3 regions of the Pectobacterium versatile genome follow, and region 3 is predicted to be linked to each of the others. Evidence: riboswitches for the same ligand, from Rfam matches in the RefSeq annotation. Region 3 holds a riboswitch; each other region holds the start of a gene.
What was found. Region 3 has a riboswitch for thiamine pyrophosphate ahead of thiB (thiamine ABC transporter substrate binding subunit). Riboswitches for the same ligand answer to the same signal wherever they lie in the genome.
Positions count from the first base shown of each region.

Region 1: it holds a riboswitch for thiamine pyrophosphate, as region 3 does, so the genes downstream of both, thiC (phosphomethylpyrimidine synthase ThiC) here and thiB (thiamine ABC transporter substrate binding subunit) in region 3, are expected to answer to the same signal.
Region 2: it holds a riboswitch for thiamine pyrophosphate, as region 3 does, so the genes downstream of both, thiM (hydroxyethylthiazole kinase) here and thiB (thiamine ABC transporter substrate binding subunit) in region 3, are expected to answer to the same signal.

Region 1 covers NZ_CP034276.1:288,221-293,330, reverse strand. The annotation lists gene nudC (NAD(+) diphosphatase) at 1-420, opposite strand, end outside; gene rsd (sigma D regulator) at 529-990, shown strand; TPP riboswitch at 1,113-1,267, shown strand; gene thiC (phosphomethylpyrimidine synthase ThiC) at 1,381-3,336, shown strand; gene thiE (thiamine phosphate synthase) at 3,333-3,974, shown strand; gene EIP93_RS01300 (HesA/MoeB/ThiF family protein) at 3,976-4,770, shown strand; gene thiS (sulfur carrier protein ThiS) at 4,751-4,951, shown strand; gene EIP93_RS01290 (thiazole synthase) at 4,953-5,110, shown strand, end outside.
Region 2 covers NZ_CP034276.1:3,504,549-3,509,658, forward strand. The annotation lists gene yegS (lipid kinase YegS) at 1-663, shown strand, start outside; gene psiE (phosphate-starvation-inducible protein PsiE) at 692-1,099, opposite strand; gene thiD (bifunctional hydroxymethylpyrimidine kinase/phosphomethylpyrimidine kinase) at 1,278-2,081, opposite strand; gene thiM (hydroxyethylthiazole kinase) at 2,078-2,872, opposite strand; TPP riboswitch at 2,910-3,006, opposite strand; gene ahr (NADPH-dependent aldehyde reductase Ahr) at 3,154-4,173, shown strand; gene EIP93_RS15920 (GGDEF domain-containing protein) at 4,327-5,110, shown strand, end outside.
Region 3 covers NZ_CP034276.1:4,216,811-4,221,920, reverse strand. The annotation lists gene thiP (thiamine/thiamine pyrophosphate ABC transporter permease ThiP) at 1-1,137, opposite strand, end outside; gene thiB (thiamine ABC transporter substrate binding subunit) at 1,113-2,093, opposite strand; TPP riboswitch at 2,177-2,273, opposite strand; gene sgrR (HTH-type transcriptional regulator SgrR) at 2,311-3,969, opposite strand; gene sgrT (glucose uptake inhibitor SgrT) at 4,060-4,224, shown strand; gene EIP93_RS19085 (helix-turn-helix transcriptional regulator) at 4,370-4,930, opposite strand; gene EIP93_RS22965 (hypothetical protein) at 4,959-5,110, opposite strand, start outside.

The sequences.
Region 1 (5,110 bases), 1.1 Mb from region 3:
CTCATCGCCACGGCGAATCGCGACGATGATGCAAGGCGCGATCTGCGGATAATAGCGTTCTTTGCAATGGTGACATAAGCACGCCAGTTCCGTTTTGCTCCGCACCATTTCATGGCCGCAGTAACCACAAAAACGATGAGAACGATAGAACTCAGCCAACTGTACGCCTCGCCCCGCGAGCTGGAATAAGCCCACGTCCTGATCGAGCAACTGGCGAACTGATGCCATATCGGAATCTCGTCCCTGACAGACCAGCCAGACAGGCAGCCCTTGCCATTCGCCGATTTGGCGAGCCGTTTTCCCCTGCAACGACCACTCTATTGCCGTTCCGCGCGGCAATTCTCCCTGAGGTAACCAGATTTGTACCGCGTCGCTAACCACCCACCAGCCGGTTTCATCACCTTTTAGCGTCTGTTCCATATCTTTTTATTGCTCCACTGCCACTTCACTGGCATTTTACATTCAGAGTGATTACATAAGTTTTATAACTGGGATTTCAGTTATTTCTTACCGTTCACGGAGTCAACAATGCTAAACCAGCTACAAAGTCTAACTGAATACGTTGGTGGCAATAATGCGTTAATCGACCAATGGCTACAAGCGCGTAAGCGGCTTCTGGTGGCTTACTATCATCTGGTTGGCATCAAGCCGAACAAGGAAGCGCTTTCTCTTTTGGATGAAGAGGCATTGGATAATTTTTGCCAGAATCTGGTGGATTATCTTTCTACCGGCCACTTTCACTTATACGAAAAAATGCTGCATGAAGCAGCGACGCACAGCGAACAAGTATTAGCGCTTTCCACCCAGCTCGACCTCGCCCTGCAAAATAACACGCAGCAAATTATGGCGTTTTACGATAGCCACCTGGCGGCAGCCATCGACCATGATAACTGCCTCGAATTCCAGCACGCACTCTCTCACGTCGGCGAAGCATTGGAAGAGCGTTTTACGTTAGAAGACAACATGATCCAGCAGGTTTACGACAAATAGTGGTCATTTGACGCTATTTAAGTAAATCATCACACACTGTAAAGGCAACAGCGGCACGCTTTGACATCTGCGTTTTGCCGACATACAGTGTAGGGGTTTTATTGGCCCGTTTAAGAGACGGGCATATCTTGTCGGAGTGCCTAGCGTGCTCGTGTTTTGTTTTACGAAATCAATCGTTATGACAAAACTTATGAGCGCACAGGCTGAGACCGTTAATTCGGGATCCGCGGAACCTGATCGGGTTAATACCTGCGAAGGGAACAAGAGTAATGCACCTCATTGAGCCCAAGGCTGTGTATTCCCACATACCTGCTCTGACGCTCAATATCATTATTACTCCCTCCGGCTCCAGACAAGCAATCTTCCCTTTACGTCTTACAGGAACTTGCTATGTCTACAGAACCCTTGTCTATAAAAGCAGTGTCATCCAAATCCGGTCGCCGTGAACAGCGTGCCGCCGCCCAGCAGTTTATTGAAACCTTACAGGGAACCGCCTTTCCCAATTCCAAACGCATTTACCTGACAGGTTCACGCGATGACATCCACGTACCGATGCGGGAGATTCAGCTTAGCCCGACGTTGCTTGGCGGCAGTAAAGACAACCCCCAATACGAACCCAATGAGCCAATCCCGGTTTACGATACTTCAGGGCCTTATGGCGATCCGGCTGCGCAACCCGATGTCCGCGTTGGGCTAGCGAAGCTGCGCGCCAGCTGGATTGCAGAACGTCACGACACCGAAGCGTTATCCGGCGTCAGCTCCGACTTCACCCAACAGCGTCTGGCGGATGCGGGTCTGGATCATCTGCGTTTCGAACACCTGCCACGACCTTTGCGTGCCAAAGCGGGCAAACGCGTCACCCAGCTCCACTATGCGCGGCAGGGCATGATTACGCCCGAAATGGAATTTATCGCCATTCGCGAAAATATGGGGCGCGAGCGTATTCGCGGCGAGGTACTGCGCCAGCAGCATCCAGGGCAAAGTTTTGGCGCCCTTCTGCCAGAAAATATCACGCCGGAATTTGTCCGTCAGGAAGTGGCTGCCGGGCGCGCAATTATTCCCTCAAACATCAATCACCCTGAATCAGAGCCGATGATTATCGGGCGCAATTTTCTGGTGAAGGTTAACGCCAATATCGGTAATTCCGCCGTGACGTCTTCCATCGAAGAAGAGGTGGAAAAGCTGGTCTGGTCTACCCGCTGGGGCGCGGATACGGTGATGGATCTCTCAACCGGCCGCTATATTCACGAAACGCGCGAATGGATTCTGCGTAACAGCCCCGTGCCGATCGGGACAGTACCGATTTATCAGGCGCTGGAAAAAGTGAACGGCGTGGCGGAAAACCTGAACTGGGAAATGTTCCGCGATACGCTGCTGGAGCAAGCAGAACAGGGCGTGGACTATTTCACCATCCACGCTGGCGTGCTGTTGCGCTATGTGCCGATGACGGCCAAACGCCTGACCGGCATCGTCTCCCGCGGCGGTTCCATTATGGCGAAGTGGTGCCTGTCGCATCACAAAGAGAGCTTCCTGTACGAGCACTTCCGGGAAATCTGTGAAATTTGTGCCGCTTACGATGTCGCGTTGTCGCTGGGTGACGGTTTACGTCCGGGCTCCATTCAGGATGCCAACGACGAAGCCCAGTTTGCCGAGCTGCATACGCTGGGCGAGCTGACCAAAATCGCCTGGGAATACGACGTACAGGTGATGATCGAAGGCCCCGGCCACGTTCCGATGCAGATGATCCGCCGCAATATGACCGAAGAGCTGGAACACTGCCACGAAGCACCATTCTATACGCTCGGCCCGCTGACCACCGATATCGCACCGGGTTACGATCACTTCACCTCTGGCATCGGTGCCGCCATGATCGGCTGGTTCGGCTGTGCAATGCTCTGTTACGTGACGCCGAAGGAACATCTTGGCTTGCCGAACAAAGAAGACGTCAAACAGGGGCTGATTACCTACAAGATCGCCGCTCACGCCGCCGATCTGGCGAAAGGCCACCCCGGTGCGCAGATCCGTGATAACGCCATGTCAAAAGCACGTTTCGAATTCCGCTGGGAAGACCAGTTCAATCTGGCGCTCGATCCCCAAACGGCCCGTGCCTACCACGATGAAACGCTGCCGCAGGAATCCGGCAAAGTCGCCCACTTCTGTTCCATGTGCGGCCCTAAATTCTGTTCCATGAAAATCTCACAGGAAGTACGCGACTACGCCGCGAAACAGGAAGCAGAAGCCAAACCGGTTGAAGTGGGTATGGCGCAGATGTCGCAAGAATTCCGCTCGCGCGGCGGCGAGCTTTATCACAGCGCCACCAGCCTGCAAACCGAGGAAAGCAAATGACGGACTCGACGCCTTTTGCCCCAACGGCACAGCGACTGGGGCTTTATCCCGTCGTTGATAGCGTGGAGTGGATCGAGCGACTACTCAGCGTCGGGGTGAAAACGATCCAGCTCAGGATCAAAGATCGGTCAGATGAACAAGCCGAAACCGATGTGATCCAGGCGATCGCATTGGGTCACCGCTATCAGGCGCAACTCTTCATCAATGACTACTGGAAATTAGCGGTAAAACATCAGGCATACGGCGTACATCTGGGTCAGGAAGACCTGGATACTGCCGATCTGGCCGCCATTAAAAAAGCGGGTCTGCGCTTAGGCGTCTCCACGCATGACGATCGTGAACTGGCACGCGCGGTGGCGATAAACCCGTCCTATATCGCGCTGGGACATATTTTCCCGACGCAAACCAAGGATATGCCATCAGCGCCGCAGGGGCTGGCCGAGTTGACCCGACACATTGCCGATCTGCAAGACCGTTTTCCTACCGTTGCAATTGGCGGCATCAGCATCGACAGAGTACCTGCGGTGCTGGCAACGGGCGTCGGCAGCATTGCTGTCGTCAGCGCCATTACTCAGGCACCAGACTGGCAGCAAGCCACCACGACGCTGCTCAAAATGATTGAAGGACGGGAGGCATGACATGGTAACAACTCACCATCCAACGCCTGCCGGACTGAGCGATAGCGAATTCATGCGCTACAGCCGCCAACTGATGCTGGAAGATATTGGCCCGGAAGGTCAGGAGAAACTCAAAGCCGCCCGCGTTCTGCTGGTTGGGCTGGGTGGGCTAGGGGCGCCCGCCTCGCTCTATCTGGCCGCCGCTGGAGTCGGCACGCTACTGCTTGCCGACGATGACTCACTGCACATCAGCAACCTGCAACGCCAGATTCTGTATCGCACCAGCGACACCGACAAACCCAAAGCCGTGTTGGCGCAGCGTCAGCTACAGGCATTAAATCCGCACTCAGAAGCGATTGCGATTACCGAAAGGCTCAGCGGTGACGCGTTATACAGCGCCGTCAGCCGCGTCGATCTGGTGCTGGATTGCAGCGACAACATGACAACTCGCCATGCGGTTAACGCCGCCTGCTTTAGCGCAGGCAAGCCGCTCATCAGCGGGAGCGCCGTCGGTTTCAGCGGCCAGCTCGCGGTCTTCGCACCGCCTTATCACGCTGGCTGCTACGCCTGCCTGTACCCCGATACGACCGAACCACAGCGCAATTGCCGCACCGCTGGCGTGCTGGGTCCGGTGGTCGGCGTTATTGGCACGCTTCAGGCGCTGGAAGCGATCAAACTGCTGGCCGGCATACCGTCTGCGCTAGACGGCAAGCTGAGGATGTTCAATGGCAAACAGCAGAGTTGGAACACGCTCCAGCTGACGCGTGCGCCCCATTGCCCAGTATGTGGAGGGGAGCATGAAAATCACGCTAAATGATGAACCCTTTGAATGCCCAGAGGCCACCACAGTTGAAGCGCTGCTGAGCCAGATAAATCGGCTCCAGCCTGGAACAGCGCTGGCCATCAACCAAACCATTATCCCGCACGCCACCTGGTCACAGCATCAGGTGCAAGACGGTGATGATATTTTGCTTTTTCAGGCAATCGCGGGAGGATGACATGCTGCACATTGCCGATACGACATTAACTTCACGGCTGCTGACCGGCACTGGGAAATTCGCCACGCCAGAATTGATGCTGGCAGCACTTGAGGCTTCTGGTTCTCAGTTAGTCACCATGGCGATGAAACGCGTTGACCTGAACGGCGGCAACGACGC
Region 2 (5,110 bases), 710 kb from region 3:
CAGCCGGAAGCGGTTCGCCCATGTCTGGGGATTGTGCCGCTGGGTACAGCCAACGATTTCGCCACCAGCTGTCAGATTCCGATGGAAATGCACAACGCGTTGACGCTGGCGATCAAAGGCCGCGCCACCGCGATTGATATCGCCAAGGTGAACGACAGCCATTACTTCATCAACATGGCGACGGGCGGATTTGCCACGCGCATCACCACCGAGACACCGGCCAAGATGAAGGCCGCACTCGGGAGTGCCTCATACGTGCTGCACGCGCTCTTTCGCATGGATATGCTGCAAGCCGAGCGCTGTGAGATTCGCGGGCCGGATTTTCACTGGTCGGGGGATACGCTGGTTGTCGCGGTGGGTAATGGCCGTCAGGCTGGCGGCGGGCAGCAGCTTTGCCCGGAAGCGCTAATCAACGATGGGCTGCTGGAGCTGAGCGTGCTGTCGGCAACAGAGCTGCTGCCGAATATGCTTCAAGCCTGGTTTACCGGCAGCGAAAACCAGAACATGATTTCCGCTACACTGCCCTGGCTGGAGATCACCGCCCCGGATGACATGACGTTTAATCTGGACGGCGAGCCGCTCACCGCCAAACGTTTCCATATCGAGGTGCTTCCAGCAGCGATTCACTGCCGGCTGCCGCCCCAGTGCTCGCTGCTGGAATAGCGGCGCGTTTCGATTATTCCTGTTTCAACTATTCCCGCTTCAGGCGATTACTGTTTGCCAGATACAGCGTTACCACCAGCAGCAGAATCGCCGCGGAATAAATCAGCGTATCCGATGGGCTTTTGTGATCGACAATAATCAGGCGAATGATGGCCGTAATGCCGATGTAGATAAAATAGCGCAGCGGGAAGTGATAGCCGGACTGGAAATACTTCACGATCAGCGCAATGAACTCAAAATAAAGGAAATAGATCACAATGCCTTCTATCAACTGATAGGAGGAATCTTTCTCGTTGGAGATCAGCAGCACTTTCGCCAGATGAAACGTTTCCTTGACCAAAAAAATCACCAGAATAATTGCCAGCACCAACAGGCCGATATTGAGTATCGTCTGAAGCGCCTTGGCAGCCATCGCACTGCGAGCAGAACCTGCCATATGTTATCCCCACATCCTATTTCACATTAACGCCAAGATTTCACAGCAAAGTAACCGGATGCCCCCGCACTGTCACGCCAAAATACGCTTAATTTAGTTTGAAATTACTGGCAAATATGTCACGCAAAGTACAAGTCAATTTACTTATGCCCGTCATACTTCAGGTTACCTGTGCGTTTTACCACCAGCGGTGGAAATGATGAACAGGGCCGATTCCGTGCCCGACCTCTAGCGTGTCGGCCTGCTGTAACGCCTGCTGTAAATAGTCCTTCGCTACCTTGACCGTCTCGCCCCAGCTATCGTGACGCGGCCGCAGCGCCGCCAGCGCGGCAGACAGCGTGCAGCCGGTGCCGTGTGTATGGCGTGTATTCACGCGCGGGGAACTAAAGCGCAGTGGTTCGGCCTGCCGGCTGAACAGCCAGTCCGGGCTTTCCGCTTCACTGAGGTGACCGCCTTTCATCAGCACCGCCTGACAGCCCATCGCCAGCAGCGCCTCCCCCTGCTCACGCATTTCCCGCTCGTTGGTGGCGGGTGATGTATTCAGCAACGCGGCGGCCTCCGGCAGGTTCGGCGTAATCAGGGAAACCAGCGGCAACAGCTCACGACGGATCGACTCCACCGCCTCGGAAGCCAGTAGCGGATCGCCACTTTTCGCCAGCATCACGGTGTCCAGCACCACGAAAGGCACGGTGTAATGACGCAGGCGCTCGGCAACGGTTTCAACAATATCGGTCTGCGCCAGCATGCCAATCTTGGCGCTGTCGATACGCACATCGCTCAGTACGGAATCCAGCTGCGCCGCGACAAAATCTGGTTCAATCCGGTAGACGGACTGCACGCCGCGCGTATTTTGCGCCACCAGCGCGGTAATGACCGACGTGCCGTAAGCGCCCAGCGCGGAAAAGGCTTTTAAATCCGCCTGAATACCCGCCCCGCCGCTCGGATCGGTGCCTGCAATCGTCAACGCATTGATACGCTTCATGCCAGATCCTCCGCGCGCAGGGTATAAAGCCGATCGAGAAAGTTGGGAATAAAACTCCCCGTACCTTGCGACGCCGAAGCTGCCTGCTGCCCCGCTAACGCCATGACATAGCACGCCGCCGCTACATGGGATAAGCAATCCCCCTCTAAGGAACAGAAACCCGCGACGACCGCCGACAGCGCACAGCCCGTGCCAACCACCCGCGTCATCATGCTATCGCCGACGGTTACCGCGATATCTCGCTCACCGTCCGTGACATAATCCACCACGCCGGTCACCGCAACAATCGTCCCCACTTGCCGAGCCAGCTCGCGGGCGGCAGGGAGCGCCGCCAGCGAATCATTAGCGCTATCCACGCCACGCCCCTGTGCGGCTAAGCCCGCCAGCGCCATAATTTCAGACGCATTGCCGCGAATTGCTGCCGGTTTCCACGCCAGCAGTTCACGACAGAATTCACTCCGAAAGGTCAAACCACCTACGGCAACCGGATCGAGCACCCACGGCGTACCCGCCTGATGTGCACTGTTTACCGCCGCCCGCATCGCCTCAGCGCGCGTACGTTCCAGCGTCCCGACATTAATCAGCAGCGCATCGGCCACCACGCTGAACTGCGCGGCTTCTTCGGGATCGACCACCATTGCTGGCGACGCATTCAGCGCCAGCAGCACATTAGCGGTAAAAGATTGCACCACATCGTTGGTCAAACAGTGCACCAGCGGCGAGGCAGAACGGAATTGGGTTAGTGATGTTGCTGCCTGAGCGGCAGAAAAGTCGGCGGGTCGCGTGTTCATAAATCTCCCAACCGGCGTGGAAGAAGGCGGCAACCGGTGGGGCATACCGTGACTTCCCTACGCTGGCATTATCCAGATCAGGTGGTACGGGTATTTCTCAGCCTTCACAAAGAAGGGCACCCCGAGTCATGTACTACGCTTTGCAGAATAAGTAAGTGACGCCAGTAAAGCAAGCCATCGCCCTCCGACACAAAATGAAAAACCACTGGCACGTTGTGACATAGAGAAAAACGCCATAACCCTTTAGACTGGTTAATCAAACCCATACTGAGGAAATTGTGATGACGATGATAAAGAGTTATGCCGCACCGGAAGCAGGCGCAGCGCTGGAGTTGTATGAGTTTGATGCGGGTGAACTGCAAGCGGAAGACGTCGAAGTCGTAGTTGATTACTGCGGCGTGTGCCATTCCGATCTATCAATGATCGATAACGAATGGGGCATGTCGAGCTATCCGCTGGTTGCCGGGCATGAAGTGATTGGCCGTGTACATGCGCTAGGTGACGCGGCGAAAAGCAAAGGATTAAAGATTGGTCAGCGCGTCGGCATTGGCTGGACGGCTCGCAGCTGTGGGCACTGCGATGCCTGTATCAGCGGCAGTCAAACTAACTGCCAGCAAGGCAGCGTGCCGACCATCCTGAATAAAGGCGGTTTTGCCGATAAGATTCGCGCGAACTGGCAGTGGGCTATCCCGCTTCCTGATTCCATTGATATCGAATCTGCGGGTCCGTTGCTGTGCGGCGGCATCACCGTGTTCAAACCACTGTTAATGCACCATGTCACCGCAACCAGCCGCGTCGGCGTGATCGGTATCGGTGGTCTGGGACATATCGCAATTAAGCTCCTGCACGCGATGGGCTGTGAAGTCACAGCATTCAGTTCGAACCCAGCCAAAGAGCAGGAAGTGCTGGCGATGGGTGCCGATAAGGTCGTCAACAGCCGCGATCCGCAGGCGCTGACCGCACTGGCAGGCCAGTTCGATCTGATCATCAACACCGTGAGCGTCGATCTGGAATGGCAGCCCTACTTCAATGCGCTCGCCTATAACGGGAAGTTCCATACCGTCGGCGCGGTGATGAAGCCATTCAGCGTTCCAGCTTTCACGCTTATCGCGGGTGACCGCAGCGTTTCCGGTTCTTCTACCGGCTCACCGCATGAGCTGCGTTCTCTGATGAAGCTCGCCGCGCGTGCCAACGTGAAGCCGCAGACGGAGCTGTTCCCGATGTCGAAAATCAATGATGCCATCCAGCACGTACGTGACGGCAAAGCCCGCTACCGCGTGGTACTGAAAGCCGATTTTTAATCGGTCAAGACGCCTGAGCAATCAGGCGTCTGCTTTTGCAGAATCAGTCCGCCCTACACCATCCTCTGGAGTACACCTGCGGTTAACATAATACTGAATCTATTCAATCTATTTCATGATAGGATTAAAAGGTGATACAAGAGGAGGTGAGCGATGCCTTTTAAACAATATGATCATGATTTCATTGATAAAAATAAGAAAACGTCTTACCCGGTAAGGCTCGCCCTATTATCGTCAACGCTGATCGTTATATTTAATGTCCTGTTCTTAAAGCATCGAGATTTTCAGGAGCAGTTGCACAACAATCCTGGGTTTTATACCGATGCGATCGCACTGATTTTTCTTTTTTTTATCTTATCGTGTACCAGTAAAATATCACTTAATCACACTTCGGCCTTATCCATTCGCCTCGGGCTACACGTATGGATATGCTCCGCCACGTTTGATTTTATGGATGAGTTTGTTTATCAGACTAAATTTATTGGATACTACGTTGAGGATTTACTGAAAATTATTGGTATGTTTGGCGTCGGATTTGGTGTTTATAACCTGATACAGCAAATCAACAATAAGTATGTTGAAGCCAGGATACAGTCATTTAGCGATGAACTCACCCAGCTTCCTAATCGTCGGTTTTTTATTAACGAATTAAAAAAACTCGAAGCAAAAACACCCTATTTATTTATTATCGACATCGATAATTTCAAAGTCATCAATGACAAATATGGTCATACGAAAGGCGATGAAATATTAAGTAAATTCGGCCATATTCTTTCCCGTTTCGATAATAGTGAAGTTGTCGCAACCCGAATCGGTGGCGAAGAATTCGCGATTATTCTGTATGCCGGGACACAGGCTCGGGCAGAGAAGCTGGCAAGAGAAGTACTAAAAAATGCGAACAAAATCATCATTAAAAATATGCATCATCTTTCTGTCA
Region 3 (5,110 bases):
GAGGATGAGCATACCGCTCAGGTTCATCAACTGCCCGTACAGTGGCTTCTGGCGTAACTTGAGCTCGCGACTGCTCCAGAGCAGCATCATGGTTAGCACCAGACACAGGAGTCCTGCGCCTAAGGCAATGCGCAGCGAGGTAAACAGCGTTTGCCAGAGCACAGGCTGTTGCAGCACGGTAACCAGCGATCGGTTTACGCCATCCAACACCACGGCCAGCAAGGGGGGGACGACCAGCAGTAACAGCGCACCAATCAGCAGGCCGTCGGTGACGCGGCTTAAGGCGCTATCCTGCGGGTTGCGCCAGGCAAGTTGCTGCGTGCTACCGACGGGCAGAATGCGCCCCAGCCGCTGGCTCAGCAGCACCAAACCAAGACAGCAGACCATCTGAATTAACGCCAGCAGTGCCGCGCGCCCCGGATCGTAATCAAAACTTAATGCCTGATAGATAGCCAGCTCAATTGTGGTCGCCTGCGGGCCACCGCCCAGCGACAGCACCGTAGCAAAGCTGGCGAAGCAGAGCATAAAAATCAGTGCGCCAGTGGGTAAAATCTGCCGGCGCAGGGCAGGCCATTCCAGCAGACGGAAATGCTGCCAGCTGTTCATACCCAAATTCGCTGCCAACTGACGTTGCTCGGTGGCGATGCCTTCTAACGACTGCAACAGCAATCGGGTTGCCAGAGGCAGATTGAAGAAGACGTGCGCCAGCAGGATGCCCTGCAACCCATAGGGCGAAAACGTGTATTTCAGGTCAAACCAGCCCAGCGCAGAGGCCAGCCAGCCTTGCCGACCATAAACGCTGAGCAGGCCAAAAACAGCGACCAGCACGGGCAGCACCAGCGTCATTGCGCACAATCGTAGCAGCCAGCGGTAACCGGGAAAGCGCCGTCGATACAGCGCTCTGGCAAGGAAGATCGCCGGAACGGTGGAAAACAGCGCAGAGAGAAAGGCCTGCCAGAAGGTAAACCGGATGACATGCCAGAGATAGCTGTCATGCCATAGCGTGCGCCACTGGCTTTCGGGCGCCTGTAGCCACAGGGCACCGAAAGCCAGTGCGGCAACGGAAATTAACAGCGTTGTGGCCAGTAGCCCCGACCACAGACGTCCGCCGATCAGTGGCTGACGGCGCGTTGCCATGCCTGAATCCACTGCGTCCTTTGGTCGGCGACTTCCTGTGCGCTGAACTGCATGGCTTTCTCAGGAACCGCGAGCGTCGCGAAGCCTGCTGGCAGATCAGTTTTAACCGCCGGATACATCCAGTTTGTGGTAGGAATAGCCTGCTGGAACGTTGGGCTTAGGATGAACTGCATAAAGCGTTTTGCCAGTTCGGGATTTTTGCTGGAAGCCAACTGCCCGGCGATTTCAATTTGCAGATAGTGCCCTTCGCTAAAGGTGGCCGCTGCGTAGTTGTCTTTCTTTTCTTCAATGATGTGATAGGCCGGTGACGTGGTGTAGCTCAGCACCAGATCCGCTTCCCCTTTCAGGAACAGACCGTAGGCTTCACTCCAGCCTTTGGTGACGGTAACGGTTTTTTTCGCCAGCTTCTGCCAGGCTTGTGGCGCATCGTCGCCGTACACTTTCTGCATCCACAGCAGCAATCCCAGTCCCGGTGTGCTGGTGCGAGGATCCTGATAGATCACTTTCCACGGTGCATTGCTGTCCACCAGCTCATGCAGGCTTTTCGGCGGATTTTTCAGCGTGTCTTTGTTATACACAAACGCAAAGTAGCCGTAGTCGTAAGGAACGAACGTCTTATTGCTCCAGCCGCCCGGCACCGTGACGGCACGGGTGTCCTGACCGTGTGGCGCAAATAGGCCGGTTTGTTCTGCTGCTTGCAACAGGTTGTTGTCCAGTCCCAGAATGATGTCCGCTTTGCTGTTTTTGCCTTCCATACGCAGACGGTTCAGCAGCGATGCGCCGTCTTCCAGAGCGACGAAATTCAGTTCGCACTCGCACTCTTTTTCAAAGGCGGTCTTGATGACAGGGCCCGGACCCCATTCGGAAGCGAACGAATCGTAGGTATAAACGGTAAGCGCGGGCTTGGCAAAGGCCGAAGCAGAGAGCAGTAACAGGCAAGGCAGGCTGATTTTCAGCGCGGTGGCTGAACGGTGTAGTAATTGATTTAACACTTTGCACTCCTGAGAATCATAGGGTGGCAAAGGACTTTGAGGCGGCAATAAGCCGCACTCTCAAATCCCTTCGCCGGTATTAACCGGATCAGGTTCGACGGGTATCTTCTCAGCGAAAAATTTTCCGCACCCCGTTGAGAACGGCACATTGTAAAGGGTTAAGTCGGGCGGCGAAAGGCTCTCAGCGTTCCGGCGGTGCAAACCAGGCGGATTTAAAATCAAACCAGCCCAACATATTCATCCTGACGCCGCGCATACTGCGCTGCCCTTGAAGTTGCAGCCAGTGGTGCAACAGCGGATACAGTTGGCCGCTATCGATCAGTTTTTCACACCATTCCGCCATCGGCAGCGAGTGATTGCGCCACTGCTGCGCGTCCGCATGCAGATCGTCATCCAGACAGTGCTGCACCAGCGGGAGCTCGTAGAGCATCGCGAACAGGGAGAATTCGAGTGGCAAATAACAGTTCACGCTGCTAAACCAGATATCGCTCTCGGCATTGCCTTGATACCAGTCTTCGTAGCTGACCGTCTGGATATGCAACGTGACGCCGTGCTGCGCCAGTAGCGTGCGCATAATCTCGCTTAATATCCGGTATTCAGGGTGTGCCTGATAGAACGTGAGTGTGACTTCAGTCAGCCCTTTTGGAAGGGATTGCGGCACATCGGGATGGTGATGGTGCCAGCGCGGCAGCAGGCTGTAGGCCGGTGACCAGTCACGCTGGTTGCTGGTATTGGCGTGGTTGAGTAGCGAAATCGGGTTAAATACCTGCCTGAGCCACTGCTGAGCTTCTGGCCGTGATGCTAACGGCGAACGCTTGTCGAACAGCAGGAAATAGCCACCTTCTTCCATCCGGCTTTCTAACTGTTCGTGACGAGAATTGTCAGACTGGAGTTGGATGGACACCGGCATTTCCTCCGGTTCGTCCGGCAGGACCCAGATATTGACCTCATCAATCAACGCCCGATAGCCAAAATAATCATCGAAGGCGCGGATCTTCAGTTGATTGCTGTTATTACGCACGACGGCGTAAGGGCCGGTGCCAATCGGGTGTTGGGCAAAATCCGGTAGCGTTTTCCACTCTTGCGGCAAAATCATGGCGTGCACGCTGCCTAATAGCCACGGTAGCCATTTATCCGGGCTGTTTAGCTGGATATCGATCACGAATGGCATCGGCGACGTTACGGCTTCAATGTGAGAAAAGAGTGGAAGCGGAATAAGGCGAGAGAGTGATGTGGTGATGTCATCCATTGTGAGCTCACGCCCATGATGAAAGCGGATAGCCGGGCGCAGATAGAAGCGCCAATGCAGGGGGGAGACCATCTGCCAGTGATGAGCCAGATCGGGTTCAATTTCCCCATTTTCCTCATTTATATTGGTGAGTCCGCTGAAAATTTGCCGGGCAATGTGCATCTCTGAACGCCGTAGCGCCGAGCCGGGCAGTAAATTGCGTAAAGGACGGTAATAGAGGATGCGCAGAATGTGTTTCCCCTGCCGGAAGCTCCGCCCAAGGTGGGCAAGTAGCATCTGGCGTACCGCTTCCTTGTCACCCACCAATTGCACCAGTTGTTCAATGCGATCCTGTTCCAGCAAATCTTCGGCACGCTGTTGCTGTAGCGCCAATCCGGTATACACAAAGGAGAGCTGCGAGCGTTTTCCTCTTCCGGCTTCGGCTTGCCAGACCAGCCAGCCTTCTTGCTGCATCGCGTTCAGCAGCGAACGGATATGGCGGCGTGAGCAATTCAACACACCGGTCAGCTCTTGCAGCGTGGTGTCGGTGGTTTGTCCCTGAAAATGTTGCCACAGGCGGATGAACTGTTGCTGCAATCGAGGAGAAGACATAAAAGAGGAACTCCCTGCACTAAAGTCATCAATTTATCTTTCCCTATATTACGTCGATACTTTCTAACAAGGAAAGAGAGGAGGTGGCTTATGGCAATTTCCCGTTTGTCCCAGTTCTATCGAGCCTACTTATCGACCTGTAAAGCGAAGTGGTTGCGATGGATGTCTACCCAACAGCGCATTGCATTATTGCAGCAGGCGACGCAGTGGCACCTGAAAGACATGTCCGACGACGAATATCGTCATTGGCTCTAGGTGGTGTGAGAAAAAGAATTCTGAGTAATGGTGACGTTTCACCAGCCAGCGAGTTTTTTCGCTGGCTTTTTTTATGGCGTTTACCTGCTGCTAGCTTTGGCTGCTGCGGGTGGTTTGTATGGTAGGTAGGTCTCAGCGGCGTTGTTTACGTGATGATTTGTTCACGTAATGGCATACCTTCGCTGAGCAATGCGCAATAACGTGCTAATTCATCCTGCTGACGGGCATTGCGTATCTGCAAGGCCAGATTAATCGTGGCAAGCTCCTGAGCATTGTCGGCTAATTCTTGTGGTATTTTTTTTTGTTTGGCTAGCCAATCGGCAACATCGCTCCATTCCCACAGCGGTGATGTACCGCGTAAGCGCTGGACCGGAGAGGGGAAATCGCCTGCGCCACGTTTCCCATCTTTGAGAAGGGCAATCGCCTGACGCGACAGCGCGGATAGTGCTGCGATGTCACTGATCCCAACCCAGGCTGCATCGACGGAGTGGACTCTGGCCTGAATGCCTGCGGATTCGATATCATGAATAGCGCTGATGACTGCGGTAGAAAAACGCGGGCTTTCTCGATCAAATTCGAGATAGACAGCGCTACCATAGAAGCAGATCAGAGCGTCGTCGCAGCCGCTGGCAAAAAGTGCATCTTCCAGCCCTACTGTCTCTGCGGAAACGCCCACTAGCGTGAGAGAAAAGTGATACGTTGTCATAAATTCCTCGGTAAGCCGTATGTGTCTTCTATTGTTTCAGTATTGCCTGACAGCTATTGACGTTGCGGCAGATTTGCCTTGCGTGATTTTCCGGGACTGATGGCGTGGACCAAATACTCATCATATGGGTACTGTGGTCCGGCGCGCCGCAGATAAGCCTGCCAAATGCATGCCCGTTGC